2 regions of the Devosia salina genome follow, and region 1 is predicted to be linked to the other one. Evidence: riboswitches for the same ligand, from Rfam matches in the RefSeq annotation. Region 1 holds a riboswitch; the other holds the start of a gene.
What was found. Region 1 has a riboswitch for cobalamin ahead of bluB (5,6-dimethylbenzimidazole synthase). Riboswitches for the same ligand answer to the same signal wherever they lie in the genome.
Positions count from the first base shown of each region.

Region 2: linked by a shared signal. The riboswitch ahead of K1X15_RS02745 (energy-coupling factor ABC transporter permease) and the one ahead of bluB (5,6-dimethylbenzimidazole synthase) in region 1 are both predicted to bind cobalamin.

Region 1 covers NZ_CP080590.1:1,522,001-1,525,402, forward strand. The annotation lists gene thiC (phosphomethylpyrimidine synthase ThiC) at 1-1,392, opposite strand, end outside; TPP riboswitch at 1,456-1,570, opposite strand; cobalamin riboswitch at 1,639-1,817, shown strand; gene bluB (5,6-dimethylbenzimidazole synthase) at 1,863-2,567, shown strand; gene K1X15_RS07315 (VUT family protein) at 2,849-3,402, shown strand, end outside.
Region 2 covers NZ_CP080590.1:559,155-562,556, reverse strand. The annotation lists gene cobW (cobalamin biosynthesis protein CobW) at 1-474, opposite strand, end outside; gene K1X15_RS02745 (energy-coupling factor ABC transporter permease) at 548-1,219, opposite strand; cobalamin riboswitch at 1,365-1,582, opposite strand; gene K1X15_RS02740 (hypothetical protein) at 1,615-2,214, opposite strand; gene K1X15_RS02735 (DUF2164 domain-containing protein) at 2,311-2,565, shown strand; gene K1X15_RS02730 (DMT family protein) at 2,653-3,009, shown strand; gene K1X15_RS02725 (zinc ABC transporter substrate-binding protein) at 3,013-3,402, opposite strand, start outside.

The sequences.
Region 1 (3,402 bases):
GCCGATCATGCCGGCGCCGATAGCCGAGGTGATGTGGTCATAGCCCGGCGCAATATCGGTGGTCAGGGGCCCCAGCGTATAGAATGGAGCCTCGCCGCATTCGCGCAGCTGCTTGTCCATATTCTCCTTGATCTTGTGCATCGGGACGTGCCCCGGCCCTTCGATCATCACCTGGCAACCCTTGTCCCAGGCGATCCTGGTCAGCTCGCCCAGCGTTTCGAGCTCGGCGAACTGCGCTGCGTCATTGGCATCGGCAATCGAGCCAGGGCGCAGGCCATCGCCCAGGGAAAACGACACGTCATACCTGGCCATGATATCGCAGATGTCGCCGAAGCGTTCGTAGAGGAAGCTTTCCCTGTGGTGGGCAAGGCACCAGCCGGCCATGATGGAGCCGCCGCGCGAGACAATGCCGGTGACGCGCCTGGCGGTCAGCGGCACATGGGCCAGGCGCACGCCGGCATGGATGGTGAAGTAATCGACACCCTGCTCGCATTGTTCGATGAGCGTGTCGGAGAACACGTCCCAATCGAGCTTGGCGGGGTTGCCGTTGACCTTTTCGAGCGCCTGGTAGATCGGCACCGTGCCGATCGGGACGGGCGAATTGCGGATGATCCATTCGCGGGTGGCGTGGATGTTGCGGCCGGTCGAGAGATCCATGACCGTGTCGGCGCCCCAGCGGATGGCCCAGACCAGTTTTTCCACCTCTTCCTCGACTGAGGACGACACGGCGGAATTGCCGATATTGGCGTTGATCTTGACCAGGAAATTGCGCCCGATCACCATCGGCTCGATTTCGGGATGGTTGATATTGGCCGGAATGATCGCCCGGCCGCGGGCGATCTCGTCGCGCACGAATTCCGGCGTGATGAAAGGCGGAATGGCCGCGCCGAAACTGTTCCCATCGGCGAGGCGAGCCTCGGCGCCCTCCAACATCTGCTGGCGCCCCAGATTCTCCCGCTCGGCGACGAAAATCATCTCCTTGGTGATGATGCCGGCGCGCGCATAGTCCAGTTGGGTGACCGGCCGCCCGGCCCTGCCGCGGAGCGGCTGATGGGCGAGGGGGAAATGCGCGACGGCCCGTTCCGGGGATACATGGCCGTCGTCTTCGGGCCTGATGGCGCGGCCCGCATAGGGTTCCGCGTCGCCACGCTCGGCAATCCAGTTTCCGCGCAGGCGCGGTAGGCCGCGCTTGAGATCTATGGCGATGGCCGGATCGGTATAGGGGCCGGACGTGTCGTAAACGCGAAACGCCGGGGCGTTGGGATCGTCGATGGCGATCTCGCGAAAGGGCACGCGGATATCGGTGGCGAGCGGGCTGCTCGCATAGATCTTACGCGACGCGGAAAGCGGTGTGGTGGATATGCCATTGGCGCTCAGCGCCTCGGCGTTGATGGTCTTGTTCACGATGGGTCTCCATGTTTTCTCGTGAAAACGGAAACCCGGGCGCAGCTCTGGTGGCGGATACGATCCCGTCCCTTCGCCGGCATTACCCGGATCAGGTTCAAAGGGTTCGGCCTCTCAGCCATCTCAGACCAGACTCTTGCGAACCTGGACACCCCTCGGACGTCCGCGAGAAGACGGCATCGTCATGCCAATGTCAACCCGTCAACTCCGCCTTGCCAACAGCGCGGCTCGGGGGGTATACGCACCGAGTCTGGTGCCCGCTTCGGCGGGAGAATCGGGAACGCGGTTGAAATCCGCGACGTGCCCAGCGCTGTGCGGGGGACCTGTCGGGCATATGCCACTGGCGCAAGCCGGGAAGGCGTCCGCCGGGGATGATCCCAAGTCAGAAGACCGGCCAGATGACCTCTTGAAGCTGGCTGGACCCCAGCTCCTGTGTTTTTTTCAACAGGGGCAATGTCATGCCGGACACCACCGATCAGCCTGCGTTTCAACCACACTTTGCCGCGGGCGGACCATTTTCCGACGCCGAGCGCGCAGCGGTCTATCGCGCCATCTATAGCCGGCGGGATGTGCGCGGCCAGTTCCTGCCCGATGCAGTGGGCGACGAGGTCCTGATGCGGATCCTGGATGCCGCACACCATGCGCCCTCCGTGGGCTTCATGCAGCCCTGGAATTTCCTCGTGATACGCGATGCCGAGAAGAAGCGGCGGGTTGCCGAAATCTTTGCGCGCGCCAATGACGAAGCGGCATCGATGTTCCCCCAGGATCGTCAGGACGCCTATCGGGCCCTCAAGCTTGAGGGAATCACCAGCGCGCCGGTCAATATCTGCGTGACCTGCGATGGCACACGCGGCGGCCCGGTCGTCTTGGGCGCCACGCACATGCCCGACATGGACCTGTTCAGCACGGTCTGTGCCGTCCAGAACCTCTGGCTGGCGGCCAGAGCAGAGGGTCTGGGAGTCGGCTGGGTCAGTATCCTCAAGGAGCACGAGGTCAAGGTGGTCTTGGATATCCCCGAGCCGATCCGGCTGGTCGCTTACCTTTGCGTCGGCAGAGTCGATAGCTTCTTCGCATCACCTGAACTAGAGCAGAAGGGATGGCGGATGCGTATCCCGCTGGCGGACCTGGTTTTTGAGAACCGCTGGAATGCGAAGGGTGGCTGACTAGCGTCGCCGGTGGTTCCTAAAGCCCCAGTAAACGTCAATGATGGAAACGGCCATAAACGCATAGTGCGGGCTATGATAGGCCGTTCGTCCTTCATCAAGTAACCGAGGACCGCCACAACAAGGGACGGGAGGCCCCGCCGCCTGTCTTGAGTCTCTCAAGACACCATATTGGCAGTACCAGCATCTCCCTGTCCCGGCGCAGGCTCTTGCACTCCGGTGCTGGCTGCGGCTATCGCAATCCGGCGCAGGTCTGTTTTGCCTGACCGCAGGAGAACTCAATGTTATCTCGTCTTGATACGCGGCGGCGGATCGAGGGCCTTGCCCTGTTTGCCGCTTTCGCCTTAACTGTTCCACTCGCCAACTGGATGATCGGCAATGTGGGAACTGTCTGCCCTCCCGATGGCCCATGCTTGATTCCCGTCGCTCCGGGACTTTTGGCGCCGAGCGGTGTCATGGTGGCAGGACTCGCCTTTGTGCTGCGGGATCTGGTGCAGCGGCGCCTCGGCCTGGCTTGGACCATTACTGCAATTGCCTTTGGGGCTATATTGTCGGTGCTGGTCGCCCCGCCTGCTTTGGTGTTTGCCTCAGTGGTTGCGTTTCTTGTTTCAGAGCTGGCCGACCTGGGTGTTTATACTCCATTGCAGCGCCGAGGCCTGGTGCTGGCTGTCGTCGCCTCGAGCATGGTCGGCTTGTTTCTCGACACCCTGATCTTCCTGCAGCTGGCATTCGGCAGTATTGAGCTGATGTGGGGGCAGATCGTTGGCAAAGGCTTGATGGTTCTGGTCGCCATTCCCTTCATCTATTGGCTACGCTCATATGATGAGCGGCAGGA
Region 2 (3,402 bases), 960 kb from region 1:
TTCGTCCTTGCGGCGCTGGGCATCGACGGCGGCTTCGTCCGAGGCGAAGCGGCCTTCGGCCAGGGCGGCGGCGTCGGCCACGGTGACAACGCCATCAATGGTGACCTGGGCCTTGATCTCGGGCCAGTTGAAGGCGCGGATCAGCGGCTGCGGCAGGGCCAGGCCCGAGGTTTCGATGACGATGTGATCGAACTTTTCGTCGCGGGCCAGGAGGGCCTGCATGGTGGGGATGAACTCGTCGGCCACGGTGCAGCAGATGCAGCCATTGGAGAGTTCGACCATATCTTCTTCGCGGCAGGTTTCGTCGCCGCAGCCGGCGAGAATGTCCTTGTCGACGCCGAGGTCACCGAATTCGTTGATGATGAGGGCAATGCGCTTGCCCTTGGGGGCATGGGCCAGCATGTGGCGCACGAGCGTGGTCTTGCCGGCGCCGAGAAAGCCGGTGATGACGGTGGTGGGGATTTTGGTGGTCATGTCGTTTCCGCCTTCAAGTCAAAAGGCGCGCCGCCGTTGCCGGAGGCGCGCGCAAGTTTGATGAGTATGGATGTCAGGCGTAGAGGCGCGAGGTGACCAGACCGGTCTTGCCCAGGCCGCGCACCAGCTTGGCGCCGGCCAGAACGGCCAGATCGATCAGCGGCTCGGCCAGGACGACCAGCATGTAGGCGCCGCCGAAGGTGGCCACCGAGGTGAGGTTGTCAGCACCGACACCCTGACCATAGAGCGCCCAGAAGGCCACCCAGAGAACCACGCCGCCCTGATAGGTCGCCGAGAGTGCCAGGGCCTGGCTGTAGCGCAGGTCGACATAGGCAGTATCGGGACGGACAATGCGATCGGCCAGGAACTTGATGGCCACCAGCGGCGCGACCAGCGTGGTGACATTGGCAAAATATTGCGGCAGATCGAAGGGCGCGAAGAACAGGCCCTGGATCAAGAGGCCCACGGCCAAGCCGATGGCCGCAGGAGCCGCACCGAAGATCAACAGCAGGGTCGAGCCGAGGATGAGATGCACCTCGCTGACGCCCACGGGATAATGCGGGAAGACCTCGAAGAAAGTGAAGACAGCGGCGCTGGCCAGGACGGCGCGGGCGGCCAGGGACACGACGCCGCGTTCGCGGATGCTGTCGAGCGCAAATTTGACCGTCATGGCGCCAGCGGCGGCGGCGGTGGCATAGGCCAGAAGCATCTTTTCAGGGGAGACGAGGCCGGGTTCGATATGCATTTTGATTGTTCCAGTTCGGGAATGAATTTGAGCGGCAAGAACCGCCCGGCGCGCTGGCGACGGAGCGGCCTGGGACCTGGGTCCCGAACGGGGCTAGCCTGACGGCTTGATCATCTTTTCCTCCATCTGTCCCACCGACAGTCGAGTGTTCAAACAGAGGTTGGCAGGTCTCCTGGCTCACGGGTCATCGTGCATCCCGGCCTTCCCAACATCGCATGATGTCAGTGGCTCCAGAGGGGGCACTCGCCGCTTACAGTTGCGGGGGCAGCCACGGATTCGGTCCCTTTTGGGTACGCCTCACCGTGTTCCCTTTTGATCCCCTTGCCGGTATGGGCGCGGGGAACCAACCTGCAATCAGTGTTATGCCCAAGGACCCAGCGGGTCAATGGCGATGACTAGTCGCGGAAATCAGGATGGGGATAGCCGATGGCAACCGAATCAACGCGCGCGCCGACCGTTTCGAGCAGCGGTTCGGTGGAGCGCAATTCGCGGTCGCCATAGATGGCATCGGTATCGACATCGACCGGATCGGGACCGGGCGAGAAACGCAGGGACAGGTTGCAGCCGCCGGGCAGGCCGGATAGCGCGCCGCTTTCGAAGCCGGCATAGCCGCCATAGTCCCAGCCAAAACCGGACAGGGTGAAGGGTTCGCCATTGAGCGCTTCGATCTCAGCCACGCTCATGCCGGCGCGGACCCCAGCAGGACCGGCCATCTTGCCCGGCAGCTCGACATAGCTGGGGTCAGTGCGCGCGTCCTCGTTCCACCAGACGAATTCGAGCATGCGCTTGGGGCTATCGGGGAAGACCCGCGTGGCCAGCATTTCGGTGCCCTCGGGACCGGGGACGATGCCGGTCCAGACATTGTCGGCACCATAGATTTCGATCAGCCGGGCCTCGGAACTGTCGATGGCAAAGGCGCCTTCGCAGGAAAATTCCTGGGCAAGGGCCGGAGAGGCCAGCAGGATGGTGGGGAGCAGGAACAGAGCGGCGCGCATGGCATTGACCTCCTCGGGCAGCGCCAATCTGGCGCAAGCGATATGGCCCGGCAAGCTGCGACTCGGAGTATGAACGGGCGCTGAAAGAGAGGCACCATGAAACCGATTACCTTCAGCCGCGAAGAGACCAAGGCCATCGTCGGCGACATCCAGGACTATTTCCGCGAGGAACTGGACCAGACGATCGGGGCCATCCCGGCGGAAATGCTGATGGCTTTCTTCGCCGAAAAGATGGGCGCCTATTTCTACAATCGCGGCCTTTATGACGCGCAGGCGCTGGTGCGCAAGAAGATCGACGATGTCAGCGACGAGATCTTCTCGCTCGAGCAGATGACCGGGTCTTCGCGCTGATGCCGCTTGCCAGCGCGCAAGGGGCGGAGGAGATATGCATGAAACGGCCCCGGAGCGGGCCGATTCGCTGCTCCTTCAGGTGAATAATTGGGCTTCAACCTTGCCACGCTGGCCCCGATCGGGCTGCTGATTGCCTCGAACCTCTTCATGACCTTTGCCTGGTATGGGCACCTCAAATTCCCCGGCGCGGTGCTGTGGGTGGTGGTGCTGGTGAGCTGGGGCATCGCCTTTTTCGAATATTGGCTGGCAGTGCCCGCCAACCGGATCGGCTATGGCGTCTATTCGGGCGCCGAGCTCAAGACCATCCAGGAGGTGACCTCCCTTTCGGTGTTCGCGCTGTTCGCCGTGCTCTATCTGGGCGAAAAATTCACCTGGAACCACGGGATCGGTTTCGCGCTGATCGGGCTCGGCGCCTTCTTCATCTTCAAGGGGCCGCTGAAATAGGGCCTAGCCGAGGCAGTCGACCAGGCCGCGCGCCAGGCCGCGCAACAGTTCGGGGTAAAGGTTCGGCCCCTCGGTGAGGGCGGCGCCTTCGGGGTCGAGCGTGCCGGCCCGGGCTTCGGTACCCTCGATGATGGTGCTGACGATCGCGGGCTCGAAATTGGGTTCGGCAAAGACGCAGGTGGCGCCCAGTTCCTTGACCTTGGACCGCAGTTCATCGATGCGGGCGGCGCCGGGCATGGCCTCGGGCGAGACGGTGATGGAACCGGCGACGGTGAGGCCGAAGCGCGCCTCGAAATACTGATAGGCGTCGTGGAAGACGATGAAGGGCTTGTCGGCGATGGGTGCCAGGGTCTGGCGCAGGTCCTCCCCGAGCTCGTCCAGGCGCACCAGTTC